Regions from separate parts of the Vreelandella sp. 2A-K22 genome, predicted to be linked through region 2. Evidence: riboswitches for the same ligand, from Rfam matches in the RefSeq annotation. Region 2 holds a riboswitch; each other region holds the start of a gene.
What was found. A riboswitch is a leader RNA that binds a small molecule or an ion and turns the genes downstream of it on or off. The one in region 2 is predicted to bind thiamine pyrophosphate.
Positions count from the first base shown of each region.

Region 1: another riboswitch for thiamine pyrophosphate. It lies ahead of thiM (hydroxyethylthiazole kinase); the one in region 2 lies ahead of ACW17M_RS08215 (sodium:solute symporter family transporter).
Region 3: another riboswitch for thiamine pyrophosphate. It lies ahead of ACW17M_RS02930 (NUDIX hydrolase); the one in region 2 lies ahead of ACW17M_RS08215 (sodium:solute symporter family transporter).
Region 4: another riboswitch for thiamine pyrophosphate. It lies ahead of tenA (thiaminase II); the one in region 2 lies ahead of ACW17M_RS08215 (sodium:solute symporter family transporter).

Region 1 covers NZ_JBSUGC010000016.1:148,902-153,109, reverse strand. Annotated here, with positions in the region: gene ampC (class C beta-lactamase) at 1-159, shown strand, start outside; gene ACW17M_RS20495 (cupin domain-containing protein) at 351-1,016, shown strand; gene ACW17M_RS20490 (DUF6164 family protein) at 1,013-1,381, opposite strand; gene gloA (lactoylglutathione lyase) at 1,391-1,927, opposite strand; gene ACW17M_RS20480 (hypothetical protein) at 2,172-2,516, shown strand; TPP riboswitch at 2,571-2,669, shown strand; gene thiM (hydroxyethylthiazole kinase) at 2,693-3,502, shown strand; gene thiE (thiamine phosphate synthase) at 3,492-4,124, shown strand; gene ACW17M_RS20465 (LysR family transcriptional regulator) at 4,121-4,208, shown strand, end outside.
Region 2 covers NZ_JBSUGC010000005.1:76,904-81,111, reverse strand. Annotated here, with positions in the region: gene corA (magnesium/cobalt transporter CorA) at 1-422, opposite strand, end outside; gene ACW17M_RS08215 (sodium:solute symporter family transporter) at 394-1,806, opposite strand; TPP riboswitch at 1,796-1,901, opposite strand; gene ACW17M_RS08210 (peroxidase-related enzyme) at 2,026-2,607, opposite strand; gene ACW17M_RS08205 (hypothetical protein) at 2,786-3,478, shown strand; gene ACW17M_RS08200 (CoA-acylating methylmalonate-semialdehyde dehydrogenase) at 3,567-4,208, opposite strand, start outside.
Region 3 covers NZ_JBSUGC010000002.1:134,690-138,897, reverse strand. Annotated here, with positions in the region: gene cmoA (carboxy-S-adenosyl-L-methionine synthase CmoA) at 64-807, shown strand; gene cmoB (tRNA 5-methoxyuridine(34)/uridine 5-oxyacetic acid(34) synthase CmoB) at 810-1,838, shown strand; TPP riboswitch at 1,961-2,064, shown strand; gene ACW17M_RS02930 (NUDIX hydrolase) at 2,122-2,685, shown strand; gene ACW17M_RS02925 (thymidylate synthase) at 2,749-3,720, shown strand; gene ACW17M_RS02920 (class I SAM-dependent methyltransferase) at 3,764-4,208, shown strand, end outside.
Region 4 covers NZ_JBSUGC010000006.1:245,756-249,963, forward strand. Annotated here, with positions in the region: gene ACW17M_RS10590 (class II aldolase/adducin family protein) at 1-605, opposite strand, end outside; gene ACW17M_RS10595 (NAD(P)-dependent oxidoreductase) at 659-1,615, opposite strand; TPP riboswitch at 1,829-1,991, shown strand; gene tenA (thiaminase II) at 2,080-2,763, shown strand; gene thiC (phosphomethylpyrimidine synthase ThiC) at 2,795-4,208, shown strand, end outside.

The DNA.
Region 1 (4,208 bases), on a different contig from region 2:
TATAACAAAACCGGCGCTACCAACGGCTTTGGCGGCTACGTGGCTTTTGTACCCAGCGAGCAAATCGGCATTGTGCTGCTGGCTAACCGCAACTACCCCAATCAGGCGCGCATCGAAGCTGCACATCATATTCTTACCAAACTGACTGAAGCGCCCTAAGCAAGCAGCCAGACAACCTGATGCCGCCTTCGTGAACTGCACCCCAATCGTTGGATATTCGTCCAATGGTTGGGGTGTTTTTTATGGCGATATAACGAAGATCAAACAACCGAAAGTTGCATTTTTTGCTGTCGATAAGGAGACTAGCACCCTCCCCCGTCACTTACCTTCACTGCGAAGAGCCCTTTCCCATGCGTCTAAACGCCGATTTTAGCCACTTTGCCTGTGTTACCCCGGAAGAGTATCAGTGGGTCGATTCCCCCAGCGCGGGGGTAGAGCGCATGATGTTTGACCGGATTGGTGATGAAGTTGCTCGCGCTACCAGCCTGGTGCGCTACGCCCCCAATACAAAGTTTGAGCGGCATACCCACGGCGGCGGCGAAGAGATTCTGGTATTGGAAGGCGTGTTCGCCGATGAGCATGGGCGCTACGCGGCGGGCAGCTACTTAAGAAACCCCATTGGCACCGGCCATACCCCGCAAATTGGCGAGGAAGGCGCGCTGATATTTGTCAAACTGCACCAGTTTGACCCCAACGACACGCTACAGTTGGCAGTGCCAGCGCATCGGCTGCCCTGGCAGCCTGATCGACGCCCGCGCATTGCCTATAAAATGCTGCACACCTACAAGCAGGAGCGCACCAGCCTGGAGCGCTGGTCGGCGGGCACCTCCATTACCTACCCCACGCTGCTGGGCGGGCTGGAGTTTTTGATTCTGGAAGGCACACTGAGCGATAGCGAACAGAGTTACACGGCAGGCACCTGGTGCCGCTACCCCAGCGGTTCTGCTCCGGCACTTACCGCCGGTGATGATGGCGTCATGATGTACCTCAAACGCGGCCATCTGCCAGCCGCTTAGCTTCGCGACATACCCAGGAACGGCAGCAGCGTAAGGGCGGCAATAAGCCCCACTGCTAGCAGTACTAACACGACCTGCACCGGGTGAGCGGCCAAACGACGCCACAGCGTCTCCGCGTCACCCCGCTCAACCGCCGCCTGATGCTCGCGTTGGGCGCGCTCAAGGCGCTCCGCCTGGTAGGCCTCTAACGCCGCGATGGCAGCGTCGTGCTGATGTGGATTGCGCAGCCAAATCGCGTCAACGCCCAGGCGGAAAAAGCCCGCCTGGGTTTCATAGGTATCAAAGCCATGGGCAGCGAGCAGGTCACGCACCTCCATGGCCTCTTCGTCGGTCACATGGCGCAGCCGGAACAGTAGTTCAGCCATTGGCGTGCCTCAAGAGTCGCTCTTCCCCACCATCAGGTCTGCCTGAATCACTTCGATCCAGTAGCCATCCGGGTCTTTAACGAAGATAACATCTTTCATCTTGCCCTGATCGGAGCGTTTGACGAAGGTGACGTCATGCTCGTCGAACCACGCCTGGGCCGCTGCCAAATCCGGTACGTTGAAGCAGATATGCCCAAAGCCCTGGGGTTCGGCATTGCCATCGTGATAGGCGAAATCTTCCTGGTCTTCAGTCCCCCAGTTGTGGGTCAGCTCCAGCAGCCCTTTCTGGCTAAACGTCCAGGCGGTACGCGCTTGTGCATCGTCCGGAACGCTGTCGCTGGGTTCCAGGTTGGCCAGGAAGTAGAGCGAGAACTGCATCTCTTCGAAATCCAACCGCCGCATCACCTGCATACCAAACACTTTTGAGTAGAACGCCAATGCCTGCTCAGGGTCTTTCACCCGCAGCATGGTGTGGTTTAAACGAAACCCTTGAGTTTGGGGCGGCGTAGCCACGACGCCAGGATGCTGCTCGCCTTGAAAACTCATTTTGCTCTCCTATCGCTGATGTTGATCATTGAATCCATTGAGCTTCACGTACCGCTTACCATGGGGGCTTTATGACCATAATAACAGCCCTTACAAGCACGTAGGCAGTGTCGTATCGAGGTGCCGATAAGCGCACTGGCAATACTAAACAAAAACCCTACACTTATTCTTCATAAGCTTTACAAAAAGCAGTTCCCGCAACATGAGTGATGCCCCACCTTTGAGGCGTCCACAGGAGTTTTCCATGAGTGCGATCGATATGACGCTGGGTGACCACCTGACGCTAAAACAGCTTTCCAATGCGCTTCACAACGGTTTTTCGCCGATTGTTGAAGTCGAGTCGATGGATGGAATCTACAAAGTGCGTTTTCACCATGCTAACGGCGTGTCTGAGCTGAGCGATAACAAGGGCCACGTCAGTACTTTTCTGGGCACGGGCGAAATCCGCGATACCCTGGGCCAACTGGGTTTGACCCACGGCGTGCTAACCTTCGCCGACCAGTGTGGTGACGAGATGATTGGGGTCGAGGGTAAAGCGATGACACCTGATGAAATGCTTACCTACGGTACGCGTATTTCGTTTCGTTAGATTGCTATCGTCCGCATCCGGGGCTTTACAGGGCTACTTCAGGCAAGGATAGTAATCCCTCGACAGGGGCGCCCTCCGTTACGGTTGGGCTGAGAAGCACCCTTTGAACCTGAACCGGATAACACCGGCGTAGGGAGTCGTGGTAACGCTTACCACCTCCCTGCCGGGAGGATGCTATGACCCTACGCCCGCTTGGCGATTACCTTGAGACGCTGCGCTCAGTGACACCGCTGGTTCACTGCATGACCAACTATGTGGCCATGAACAGCACTGCCAACCTGCTGTTAGCCACCGGCGCGTCGCCCGCCATGCTGCATGCGCCTGAAGAAGTGGCTGAATTCACGGCTATCTCCGCGGGGCTGTCGATTAATATCGGTACGATCTCTGCCCACTGGGCTGACGCTATGCTCACCGCCACAGCGACTGCCGATCAGCATGCCATTCCCTGGGTATTAGATCCCGTCGCCGTTGGCGCCACGCGCTATCGCCAAACGCTGTGCGCGAAGCTGCTGGCCGCTAAACCCAGCGTGATTCGTGGCAATGCGTCTGAAATTCTTGCCCTTAACGGTTTAGCTAGCCAAGGCCGCGGCGTGGACGCCACAGCCGCCACCGACCAAGCCGTGGACGCTGCAATAGCATTAGCGCAAAAACACGGCTGTATTGTCGCGATGACCGGTGAAAGCGACTGGGTGACGGACGGCACACAGCACTACCGCATTAACGGTGGCCATCCTTTGATGCCCCGTGTAACAACGCTTGGCTGTGGGCTGAGCGCGCTAGTGGCGGGATTTGTGGCTGCCAACCGCGACGCCCCACTGGGTGCAACGGCAGCCGCGCTGGCCTGCTTTGCGGTCACAGGAGAGCGTGCGGGCAGCCACGCCAACGGGCCTGGTAGCTTTCAAGTGGCACTGCTGGATGCGCTGTATCAACTCACCCCTGACGACCTCACTACTTATGCCCAACTGGAGGCAATCCATGCCGCTTGATCTATCGCTCTACTTGGTCACCGATGCCACGCTCTGCCAAGAGCATGGTTTGGAACAAACGGTTGAGGCAGCGGTAAAAGGCGGTGTCACCATCGTGCAGTTGCGTGACAAGCATGCCAGCGACGAACAGATGATTGCCCAAGCCAAACGGTTAAAAGCGCTTCTGGCGGGCACCGGTATCCCGCTGATCATTAACGACCGTTTGCAGGTGGCACTAGAAAGCCAGGCAGATGGCCTGCATGTCGGTCAGAGCGACGCAGCCGTTCAGCAAGCGCGCCGGGTACTAGGTGAGCAAGCGATTATCGGCCTGTCGATCAATACTATCGCCCAGCTGCAAGTCTCTCCGTTTGAGCTACTCGATTATGTCGGGATTGGTCCCGTGTTTGCCACCGAGAGCAAACAAGATCACGCCCAGCCCATCGGCTTTGGCGGTTTAGCGGCGCTGGTCAAGGCGTGCCCACTGCCCAGCGTGGCCATTGGTGGGCTGAAAGCGGATCATGCGATTAGCGTACAGCGCGCGGGAGCGAACGGTTTAGCGGTGATATCGGCCATTTGTGGCCAGCCCGACCCTTACCAGGCAGCGCGCGCTTTTCAGATTTTCCAAGCCGATTCGGCGTCATGAATCAGTTAGAGCATATCGTCGCTTTTGTGCGGGTAGCCGAGTTGAGTAGCTATACCCGCGCTGCTGAAGCGCTGGATATTTCCC
Region 2 (4,208 bases):
ACCCGCAGCGCGACATGTTCCGGCGAATGGGCCAGCAAGGCTTTACCGTGCTCGTTGAATAGCCGTTCTATGGAGAGCGCTTGGCCGGGGTGGAGGGTGACCAGAAATCGCTCCCCCACAAAGAAACAGACCTGTTGAGGCAGATAGTTTAGTTCGGCATCAAAGGAGGAGATGCCACGATAAATAATCAAGGTGTGATTATCAAACTCTTCAATTTTTGGCGGATGGCGCTCTTTGTGGGCATCTTGAATCGCCATGGGGTGAAACTCAAACGCCTCTAAAATCGCCCGCTCGCTTTGTTGGGACTCGCCCTGCATATCGATCCAGATATGGCTGCCAGGCGTCGCCTGCCAGACAGCCAACAGGCTTTCATCCCCCTCGTGGGTCTCACCTTCAGGGGTAGTCAGAAGAGTTCGAATCATGGATGTCCTTGCGAATAGCTAGCGTTAAGTAGGCTAACAGCACACTCACCAGCGTTGAGGCGATTAACGCCCCGACGAATGGCCCCAAGGTAGGGACACTGCCCGGAAAACTGGCGGCCACCATCCCGGCGACCAAGCTTCCTTGGCTTAACCACCCTGGGAGAATGGCACCCAGCAGCCCCGCGATGCCACCTACAATGGCGGCCAGTGGCGTCATTCGTTGCCACAGGCCCAACAGCACAGGTACCACAATGGCAGCACACAGCAGGTCGGCAATCAAAAACAGACGCAGTACTGACAACCCCTGCAAGGCAATTAATACCACCGGTACCATTACTACCACTGTCACCCAGCGGGCAGCCACCAGTGATACGCCCTGCTGCTCGCTGCGCGCGACCACCAACGAGGCAATACCATTTTGCAGCGTATCAACACTGGAGGCCACCAAGGTCACCGCTAATACCAAGGCGGGTAGCGTCAGCCAAACAGGAGCATCACTTAACAGGGCAAAAAATGGCATCGGCGGCTCGCCTAATGGCACACCACTCATCGCGGCCAATACACCCAGACCACCAATCACCATGACGACGACTACCGTCATTGCGCCACCTAACCATGCCCCGCGCCCCAGGCTTTGATCGTCTTGAGCGGCCCACACGCGCTGCCAATAGCCTTGATGGAAGAGATTGGCCGCGGTAACCGCGATCACTAGCGTTAACGCTACGCTGAGCGCACTGGTGATGGGAATGGCAGGAAGCGCAGCCTCGTTGGGAATAGTGGGAAGCCGCCATAGGGCCATGCCACCGACCACACACAGCAGTACCAGTAACAACCACGCCTGCCAACGGTCAGTGGCAAGGCTGGCCCGTAGACCACCTGCCGCAGTATAGATGAGCGTGGTAAGCGCCACGCCAATAATCACCAGTGCGGGGGGCACATCGGAAAGCAGCGCGGTAATGGCGCCAATAGCGGTTAGCTCGGCAGCTAAAAAGCACGCCATATAGGCGATTGATACCAGCGTTACCCAGCGCCTTACACCAGGGCCATAGCACGCTTCGGCAAACTCGGCGATGCTGCGCCCCTCGGGCAACGCCCGGCGAATCTTCGGCCCATACAGCCCCAAGACGATAAACGGCAGCGCAGAGCCTAATGCATAGCCTGCCAGGGCCAGCGGGCCAACAAAGGCGCCGATTTCAGGAGGAGCAAAGAGAATCCATGCGCCCATGCCGGAGGCAAGGAAGGAGAGCCCCAGGGTAGATGCCGTTTGCGAGTTACGGGCGGTGACATAGTCATCAAGTGGGCCATTCACCCAGCGAGCCCGGAGGCCTAAGTAAGCAAAGCAGCACAGCGCCGCACCAAGCACGGCTAACGTTAGGTAAAGCATGTCGCACTTCCTCCGCCGGTACGAACCGGATCAGGTTCCAGGGTCTGCGTAGCCGCATCTCAGCCCTTTTATGCAGGGCTCCCCTGGCGACAGTGAATGTAGGTGTTTTGCTAAGCGCTTTTTCTAAGTACGTTTTTGGGTACTTTTCGAAGCGCTGTCTCAAGAACTATTCTCAATCAAAATCATAGCTTAGTAAAGTTAAGGTGCGCTGGTCGCCTCTTAGCGAGGCACTCGCCCCATCAGGTAGAACTCCTCATTGGGTGGCGTACCTGCCAGGGTAACCAACCGATTCGACAAGCCAAAAAACGCCGCGATCGCGCCTATATCCCAGCAATCCTCTTGGCTAAAGCCTACTTCCAGCAGGCGGGCAAGCCATTCATCAGTCATTTCACCCACATCGATGGCACAGTGCATGGCGAAATCGAGCATCACCCGGTGGCGCTCGCTAATCGGCGCCACCCGATGGTTGATCGCCACTTGGTCAGCGAGTAGCGGGTCTTTACTGTAAATGCGCACCAGTGCCCCGTGAGCAACCACACAATATAGGCAGCGATTACGTGCGCTGGTAGCCACTACAATCATCTCTTTTTCGGCTTTGGTGAGGGTATCTGATTCGCGCTCCATCAACGCATCGTGATAGGCAAAAAAAGCACGAAATTCAGCAGGGCGATGGGCCAACATCAGAAAGACATTGGGCACAAAACCCGCTTTACCCTGAACGGTCAAAATGGTACTGCGAATATCGTCAGGCAGGTCATCCAATGTTTCAGGCACGTTAAAACGACTTAATGATGAAGACATGCTCACCTCTTTCTTGTTAAGTTTAGCCATCTCATAAAAACGGCTTAGCGGTTGTGTAACAAAAAGCTGAATTAAGAGGCTTTTATTCAGCCGCCCTACTCGCCATACTGAAGATTCGTTCTGTGACAAAAAAACATGCGCTACTCTTAATAAACAGTTCGTTCAAAGGGACACTGTCATGAGCCATAACGAAGCCAAGGAACATACCCCCGGTCGTCTAAACGAGCTGTTTACTGACCCTTACCGAGCATTTGAAAATGATACCGATGAGCGTCAGCTGCACATTCGTATAATGCTACATATGCTGCTTGCCCGCCCAATGACACGGGGTCAAATGACACTTCGCGTCATTCATGGCTGGGAAAATGGCGGCTGTGAGCCCGAAGACCTCCAGCATGTCGACTATACTCTTGATGGCGTTCCTGACTTTAAGCGCGCTGTACAAGATTTTGAACACGCTTCTAAGCACAACACACCGTTACCTGCCGACAACAGCGCCATTCTTGCCGCCCCGCTTGCCAATGCAATTGCAGACGCCGAAGCCGAAGGGCAAGACCTTACCAACGATATTCGCGAGACCCCTGCGCGCTGGCCAGCCTTTGAGGGTGGTTTGGCACTATATACGCTGTTTAAAATGTACCATCGGCTGATTTATGGCGAAGATGACACCTACCGCTGCACGCAGTGTGTAACTCCGCTGGGAATGCGCGAAATACATGAGTTTCACCTTGAAGAGGGTGAGTTTGCTCTGCTCGTCCCCCCCGCTGAACACTTTATGGGTAAGGAGTCGCTGTTAGTATTGCATGAAAGCCAGCTCGGCCCCATTGAACAGCTGCTTGAAGAGAGCCTTCCGCTGTTTGACAACTTTTAAGCCAGCCACCTGGCTTAATCTGCCAAGCGGTTAACCGACCTCGTTAGCAACTGGCCCCGCTTAAGCGGAGCCAGTTAGCGCCACTTTTTTAACCCAGCGAAATCGTGCTATTAATACCGCTGGAAACATTCTCGGGTTCAAACCAACGTGCCGTTACGGTTTTTGTTTGTGTCCAGAATGCAATCGCCTGCTTACCATTGGGCCCTAAATCGCCCAGCTTTGAAGCCCTTGACCCGGTGAAACTAAAGTAAGCGACCGGTACGGGGATTGGCACGTTAATACCAATTTGTCCAACATCGATATCGGTTTCAAACCGGCGCGCTACCCAGCCTGAGTTAGTAAAGATGGAGGTACCGTTGCCATTGGGATTGGCATTGATAAAGGCAATCGCCTCATCCAGGGTTTCAACACTGACCACACACAGCACGGGGCCAAAAATCTCTTCGCGATAAATGGTCATATCGGCGGTTACATCGGCAAACAGGGTCGGCCCCACGAAGTTACCGTTGGGGTAACCCTCTACCTGAACCTTGCGACCATCAACCATCAGTTTGGCGCCCTCTTTCTCCCCTGCATCGATTAAACGTAGTACACGATCACGGGCAGCAGGTGACACCAGCGGGCCCAAGTCCGCATCAAGCTGAGTGCCTGGGCCTACTTTCATTGCTCGCGCCGCATCTACTATATCGCTTAGCCACTCGCGTGCCTCGCCGACAAGCACCACTACCGA
Region 3 (4,208 bases), on a different contig from region 2:
GCCTGTTCTAGTCAATTAAGGGCGCGTAAACTAGCACGCCTTTTCCATGATCCCGGCTTGCCCATGAGTGATGCATCTTACCGTGACGCTATCTTTTCGACACCCCTTGACCGAGTAGCGCGGTTCTCTTTCGACGAAAAGGTGGTCGCCTGTTTCCCTGACATGATCCGCCGATCGGTACCCGGCTACGGGCAAATTCTCGGCATGTTGAGCTTAATTGCCCAGCGCCACCTGCGCCATGGCGCCCATGTCTATGATCTAGGCTGTTCGCTGGGCGCTTCCGGCCTTGCGCTGGCAGGGGCGCTGGCGCCTGACGCCTTTCGCTATACGGGCGTTGACCTATCGCCCGCCATGGTCGCCCAGGCTCGGCAAACCTTTGCTGACGAGTGCCCAGCGTACGCTATGCAGGTCGAAGAAGCCGACATTCGTACCCTAGAGTATGCGTCTTCGGGCATGATCATTCTCAATTTTACCCTACAGTTTCTACCCGCCGCCGACCGCGATGCACTACTGGCGCGGCTTTATGCAGCGCTGGAACCCGGCGGCGTGCTGATTCTCTCGGAGAAAACCGTCGACGCCGACGAGCGCGACAACGCCTGGCGGGTAGAACGCTACCACGATTTCAAGCGCGCCAATGGCTACAGTGATCTGGAAATCAGCCAGAAGCGCACCGCTCTTGAGAACGTACTGGTGCCGGATACCCTCGATGCACTTCATGGTCGTTTGAAACAAGCAGGTTTTCCACGTTCGATGACCTGGTTCCAGTACCTTAACTTTGCCTCGCTGATTGCGTTTAAGGAGGGTTAAAGGTGGCGCCACTACCCGACGATCATCGCGCAATTTATCAGGCGTTTTTAGATCAAGCCACGCTTGATGCCTCGCTAACGCCCTGGCTAGCGAAGCTACCCGAGCAGTTAGCTCACGGGCTTGACCGTAACCGCCACGGCGATTTATCCGCCTGGGAAAAAGCCGTGGCCAAGCTTCCGGCGCTGCCCGCTGAGCGGCGCGTGGATTTAAACAGCGACACCGTCAGCGTTGATCTCGATCTTAGCGATAGCCAGCAGCGCCAGTGTTTTAACCTGCTAAGAAAACTCGCCCCCTGGCGAAAGGGCCCTTTTCAACTGGGTGGCATTCATATTGATACCGAGTGGCGCTCGGACTGGAAGTGGCAGAGAGTGGCTCCCCACTTGGCGCCGCTAAAATACCGTAAGGTACTCGACGTGGGGGGTGGCAGCGGTTACCACGCCTGGCGGATGGCTGGGGCAGGGGCTGCTTTCGTATTAGTAATTGACCCTTCGCCGCGCTTCTACTGGCAATTTCAGGCGGTACGCCACTTCGTCGGCGATACCGATGACGGCAGAACTCAGTTTTTACCAGTGGGTATAGAAGATGTGCCGGAGAACCTGGGCTTTTTCGATACGGTATTTTCCATGGGCGTGCTCTACCATCGCCCAGCCCCGTTGGAACATCTTCAGCAGCTAAAAGCCGCGTTAGTTCCGGGCGGCGAGCTGGTGCTAGAAACCCTGGTAGTCGAAGGCGACGAGCAGACCGTATTTGTGCCCGGCGAACGTTACGCCGCCATGCCCAACGTCTACTTCCTGCCCTCTTCTCAAGCACTCTGCCACTGGCTGGAGCGCTGCGGCTTTACCAACGTGCGCGTGGTCGATGAAGCCGTTACCACGTTAGACGAGCAGCGCTCGACGGAGTGGATGACCTACCAATCGTTGGCTGATTTTCTCGACCCCAACGACCGCACCCGCACCATTGAAGGCTACCCTGCACCGCGGCGGGCGGTGATTTTGGCGAATAAGCCGGGCCAATTAGCCGTTAGCCGTTAGCCGTTAGCCGTTAGCCGTTAGCCAAGTGTGCGAAGAAGGTGTCAAAACCGCCCCGGCGTCCGCCAAGCCGCATTGAATTGCCCCCCCAAATATTGACTTATACTAAAACTCATAGTAACAGTAACTTTTCCGAGGGGTGCCTGTTATTCAGGCTGAGATGGAGTGATCCAAACCCTTTGAACCTGATCCGGCTGATACCGGCGTAGGGACGGACATAAACCATATATGAATCTGTTTTGACACCTACGCCTGTATTATCCGAATCTCAATGCAGGAGTGTATCGTGTCGCAAGGTAACTCAACGCCCGCTAACGCATCTACGCTCAGTAGTACCTCCCCTTTTAACACGTCTGATAAAAACCGCCTGAACTCCGTACTTGCCAAGCCACGCTTGGCAGCAATCGCCGTAACTCTGCGTAATAATGAAGTTCTCCTCGTCCAACGCAGTAAAGAACCTCAACGGGGCACTTGGGGCTTCCCCGGAGGATCAGTGGAACCGGGAGAAAGCCTACATTGTGCAGCAAAGCGCGAATTAATGGAGGAAACCGGTATCACAGCATTGGTAGGACCGTTAATTGATGTAGTAGAAGTAATCGGATATGACCCAGAGGGAAGTCACCACCACTTCGCCTTGGTTGCCCTTTTATGTCACTACGTTGATGGCGAGCTACGGCCTGGTGATGATGCTGCGGACTGCCGCTGGGCGAAAGTTATAAACGGAGAACTCAACTTCAATGAAGCCTTAGCTGATCACGTCGCAGATACTGTCGTGAAAGCCTTTAATTTGCACAGTTTGGCCATCAAAGAAAAATCAAACGCGATTCACGGCTCCAATTCAGCTTTTTAAACTACTCGCCATCATTCGTATCAGCAAAATACGCCTCTTTGCCCACCGAAAGAGATGAATATAATGATGCACAAACATTATACGAATTTCACCAGCCTCTACAGAGATACACTGCATAAAATCTGCTTTGAATATGAATATGTTAACTCACCTAGAGGAAATAAAGAGCGAGAACTCATTGGCTTCAATATCCGACTCGACAATCCTCCTGATCGTTTTTGTCTAAGCAAAATACGCAAACAAAATATTGTTTTTAATTATGCAGAAGCGTTATGGTATTTATCAGGTAAAAACGACTTAGCATTTATTTCCTGGTACGCCCCTTCAATGCAACGCTACAGCCCAGATGGTATAAGCTTACCTGGTACTGGTTACGGAGCTCGTCTTAAAAACTTTGGTGCAGACACGCTCGATCAAATCGAACGAGTGATTGATATCCTTAAAAATGACGATCCCGACAGTAAGCGCGCTGTCCTTCAAATATTTAGTGCGGAAGAAGATCTTTATCGACGCAATATCGACGTTTCATGTACCTTGGGTCTTCAGTTGCTACTCCGCGAAGAAAAGTTGAACATGGTCAGCTATATGCGTGCAAATGATGCCTACGTTGGCATGCTGAACGATATTTTCTCTTTTACTTTCTTGCAAGAGTATATTGCTGCCCGCATAGGCTGCAAAATCGGTCACTACACACATCAAGTTGGTTCTATTCACGTCTATGAAAGCACACATGAGCGTGCGCTTGAACTTTTGAATAGTAATGAAACTATACCCCAGCCAGGCACAGTACCTTTAATGCCAATTGGCACCTCCCCGACGACCATACGCAAACTATTGGAATATGAGTCAGAGATCCGTAGCGGCTTGTTGACGTTTAATGATATGGCTAATCTTAACCTAACGACGTATTGGCGAGATGTGCTGATGTTGTTCTGGATCTATCGCCAAATCAAGATAGGGAATGCGCTGCCTCAAAAGGCGTTAGAGATAATTAACCCCTACTATCAACCGTTTCTTATTAATCGCTGGGGATAGTACAAGCATTCATACATGAGCAAATATTAGGGGATTTATTTTTATGAATACTAATTGGACTGAACAAAATATCGCCGAGCTTTTTGACGCTTATGATGATTGGGTGGAGAATGCTTTTGGCTATCAACCACTCATCGCGGAGTTAACCTGCTCTTATGGCAAGGGAATTAGTGTATTGGACTACGGCTGTGGCAGCGGCAAAGTGTCCAGAAGATTAAGAGACGACGGATTCGACTATGTCACCGGTGTTGACATCTCTCCAACAATGATTGAACAAGCAATATCCGCAGGCACTAACCGTCTTCGCTTTGAGCAAATCCATGGTCCAAATTTGCCATTTCCTGATAACAGTTTTGAAGCTGTCATTAGTTGTTTTCTGTTTATTAACATTCCCGAAAGACGTGAACTAGTACGCATCACTACGGAAGTAATGCGCGTACTTAAACCTGGCGGCTCCTATTACATCCTCGACACTCATCCTCAAACCA
Region 4 (4,208 bases), on a different contig from region 2:
GCCACCTGTAGCTCACAGGCACGCTCAAGATAAAACATATTGTTGAACATCTCTGCAGCCGACGCACCGGTCGTCAGCAGGCCATGGTTACGCAACACCAGCGCCGGGTTGTCGCCAAGGCTTGCCACTATTCGCTCACGCTCAGCCAGATCCAGGGCAATGCCTTCATAATCGTGGTAAGACACCCGTTCGTGAAACTGCAGCGCAATCTGGTTAAGCCGTGTTTCAAGGCCCGACTCCAGCGACGACACCGCCACGCCAGCGCGCGTGTGGGTATGCATCACCCAGGCCGCATGGTGGCTAGCAGTATGAATCGCGGAATGGATGGTGAAACCAGCCGGATTCACTTGTTCTGGGCTGTTATCAATCTTATGGCCATCAACGTCAATCTTCACCAGCGAAGAAGCCGTAATCTCCTCCCAACGCCAACCGTAAGGGTTGATCAGGAAACGTCCCTTCTCACCAGGCACCCGCGCGGTAATATGAGTGTAGATCAGATCCGTCATGCGATAGTGGGCGGCCAGACGATAGCAGGCTGCCAGCGCGATGCGGGTTTCTTGTTCGGCGTTGCTCGTCGTGGTGCGTTGAGACTTATCGAGACTCATCAGGTGTTCCTTTGCAGCAAAGTGATTGTCATGCAACGTGGTTAGCGTTTACGTCAGTAACCGCGCGCCCGATCAACGCCCATGGCAAGCGGCTGCCCATCGCGAAGGGCGCGGGCGGTGTCGACAACCTGCCCTGCGACCACCTCTGGCAACGAATCACTGGCAATGTGTGGTGTGATGCGCAGGCACTCATGCTGCCAGAAGGGATGATCCGCAGGCAGCGGCTCTGCACGGAACACATCCAGGCTCGCCCCACCCAAATGGCCGTGTTCGAGCGCTAGGAGAAGATCGTCCTCGACCAAGTGCTCACCCCGACCGATCTGCACCAACCAAGCGTCTTTGGCGAGCTTCGCGAACAGCGCCTTGTTAAGCACGTTTTCAGTGGTAGCCGTCAGTGGCAGCACATTGATCAGATAATCGGCGCCATCCGCTGCCGCCATGACAGCCCCGTCACCTGTCAGATAGGTCACGCCTTCAACCGGCGCTTGTGGCTCGCTGCGGCAGGCTACGTGTACAGAAAAGCCAAGCGCGGCCACCGCTTTCACCACGGCGCGCCCCATGGTGCCGTGTCCCAGCACCGCCACCTTTCTTGATGCTGGCGCGCGCATCGTCAATGGCGCCCAATGCGCCTTGGCAGCATTTTGCTCCAGGGTGGTGAACTCACGCTCACGATGGAGCACCTCATGCGCGGCAAAACCCGCCATCAAGTCGGCCTGATGTGGATCCCGCACCCGGGCGATATGTACTTCATCGCTCAGGCCAGGATGCGCCAGCAGGGCATCAACACCGGCACCGATAGACATCGCCAGCTCAAGATTAGGATAGCTCTCGAAAGCCTTGTCATTGGGCAACCAGCAGATCGCAAAACGCACATCTTCGGGGTTATCGATCTCATGGGGATGGCGCAGGACGACATCACTCGCTTCATCGCGCAAGGCGTTACCATAAATGGCATCAAGGTCGAGCGAATCACTGAGATAGACGCCTAAAATCGAGTTCGTGTTGGTCATGCAACTTCCTACGGTTCACATTCGAAATAGCAGTGGCTGTAAAACAGCCACTTGTTACTCAACTGTATAATAATTCACGTACCGATGCCATGAAACGCCATTACAGCACCTAAACTCTCATCGCTGTAATGATGCTAATAAATTGTTTCCCGATAACTTTCCATGTCATACACCCTTGCATCTCCCTCACCCGCCTCCTACACTCCACCAACGAACAGCTTGACGGGGTGCCGGTGAAATCCGGCTGAGATGGCGCAGGGCGTAGCAATTAATGCTGCCGAGCGCTGATCCCGCAGAACCTGATCCGGCTAATGCGCTGCTACTTACACAAGTTCGCAGCGAGGGTACCGGCGTAGGGATCAAGCGATGGCCACGGCTGCTCTCTCACGATCGCACGCCGCCCTTCTGCGCCACTCCCTCGATCTTTTTCGCCCGCCCTCCGGATCATTACCACCGGAGGAGTCATGGGCTACCGCTTTACTGATCTCACTACCGCTTGCCAGAAAGATTGGCGCGCCTATATTGAGCACGATTTTGTGCGCCAGCTAGGCACCGCCACGCTGCCCGGGGCGTCGTTTCGCCACTATTTAAAGCAGGACTACCTGTTTTTGATTCACTTCGCCCGCGCCTATGCGCTGGCTGCCTACAAAAGCCCCACCCTCGCCGATCTTCGCCAAGCCCATGAAGGCTTGAAAGCCATTGTGGATGTGGAGCTGGGCCTGCACGTGGGCTTTTGTCAGGAGTGGGGGATTTCCGAGCAAGAACTGGAGGAGCTTCCCGAAGCCAGAGCGACGCTTGCCTACACCCGCTATGTGTTAGATACCGGCAACCGCGGCGACCTGCTGGATTTGCACGTGGCGTTGGCCCCCTGCCTGGTGGGCTACGGCGAAATCGCCAACTGGCTAAACGCCCAGCCTTCCACCCTGCGCGGCGCACAAAACCCTTACGACGCCTGGATAGCCATGTACGAAGGCGAGGAGTTTCAGGCCGCCATGCAGGCGGAGCTTGAATGGCTGAATATCCGCCTTGCCGACATTACCCCCGCCCGCTTTGCCGAACTGAGCAAGATCTTCCGCGACGCCACCCGCCTGGAAATCGACTTCTGGCAGATGGGCCTAGAGCTGATAGACCAAGACCTCACCCACTAATTCAGCAAAACAACACAAGGAAACAACCGTAATGACTAAGACCGTAACAAGCAAAACCAGCCACTTTTTAGCCGAAACCGCCCAGGTCGATGCCGCCGCCATTGCGCCGCTGTCCGGCTCACGTAAGGTATATATCGAAGGTTCGCGCCCGGATATCCGTGTGCCGTTCCGGGAAATTTCACTGTCGCCGACCAAAACCACCGGCATTGATGAAGAGAACCCGCCACTGCTGGTGTACGACACTTCAGGCCCCTATAGCGATCCGGATGCTAACAATGACCTGCGCCGCGGTCTGCCGGAACTACGCCGAGCCTGGATTGAAGAGCGTGACGATACCGAATTTCTATCAGGCCCCACGTCTGATTACGGCAACCGCCGCGCCAACGACCCGACGCTTGCCCAGCTGCGCTTTGATCTAACCCGCACACCACGCCGAGCAAAACCGGGCAAGAACGTGACCCAGCTGCACTACGCCCGCCAGGGCATTATCACCCCGGAAATGGAGTTTATCGCCTTGCGCGAAAACCAGCGCCGTCAAGCGCTAGGTACCGCTGAAGTAGAGCGCATTCTGGGCCATCAGCACAAAGGCCAGAGCTTTGGCGCCAGCCTGCCGGAAGAAATCACCCCTGAGTTTGTGCGTGATGAAGTCGCCAGAGGGCGGGCGATTATTCCCAATAACATCAACCACCCAGAAAGCGAGCCGATGATTATTGGCCGTAATTTCCTGGTCAAAATTAACGGTAATCTGGGTAACTCAGCGGTGACTTCTTCTATCGAAGAGGAGGTGGATAAGATGACCTGGGGCATCCGCTGGGGCGCGGACACCATTATGGATCTCTCCACTGGGCAGAACATCCACGAAACCCGCGAGTGGATTTTGCGCAACTCTCCGGTGCCGATTGGCACAGTGCCTATCTATCAGGCGCTGGAAAAGGTCAAAGGCGTGGCCGAAGACCTCACCTGGGAAGTCTTCCGCGATACGCTGATCGAGCAGGCCGAACAGGGCGTGGACTACTTCACCATTCACGCGGGCGTACTGCTGCGCTATGTACCGCTCACCGCCAAGCGGGTCACCGGCATTGTCAGCCGCGGCGGCTCGATCATGGCCAAATGGTGTTTGTACCATCACCAGGAGAGCTTCTTGTACACCCACTTCGAGGAGATCTGCGAGATCTGCAAGCAGTACGATGTGGCGTTCTCCCTCGGTGATGGCCTGCGTCCTGGCTCAGTGGCCGATGCCAATGACGAAGCACAGATGGCGGAGCTAAAAACCTTGGGCGAGCTGACCCATATTGCCTGGAAGCACGATGTGCAGGTGATGATCGAAGGCCCCGGCCACGTGCCCATGCACCTGGTGAAAGAGAACATGGATAAGCAGTTGGAATACTGCGACGAAGCGCCCTTCTATACCTTAGGCCCGCTGGTAACCGATATAGCCCCCGGCT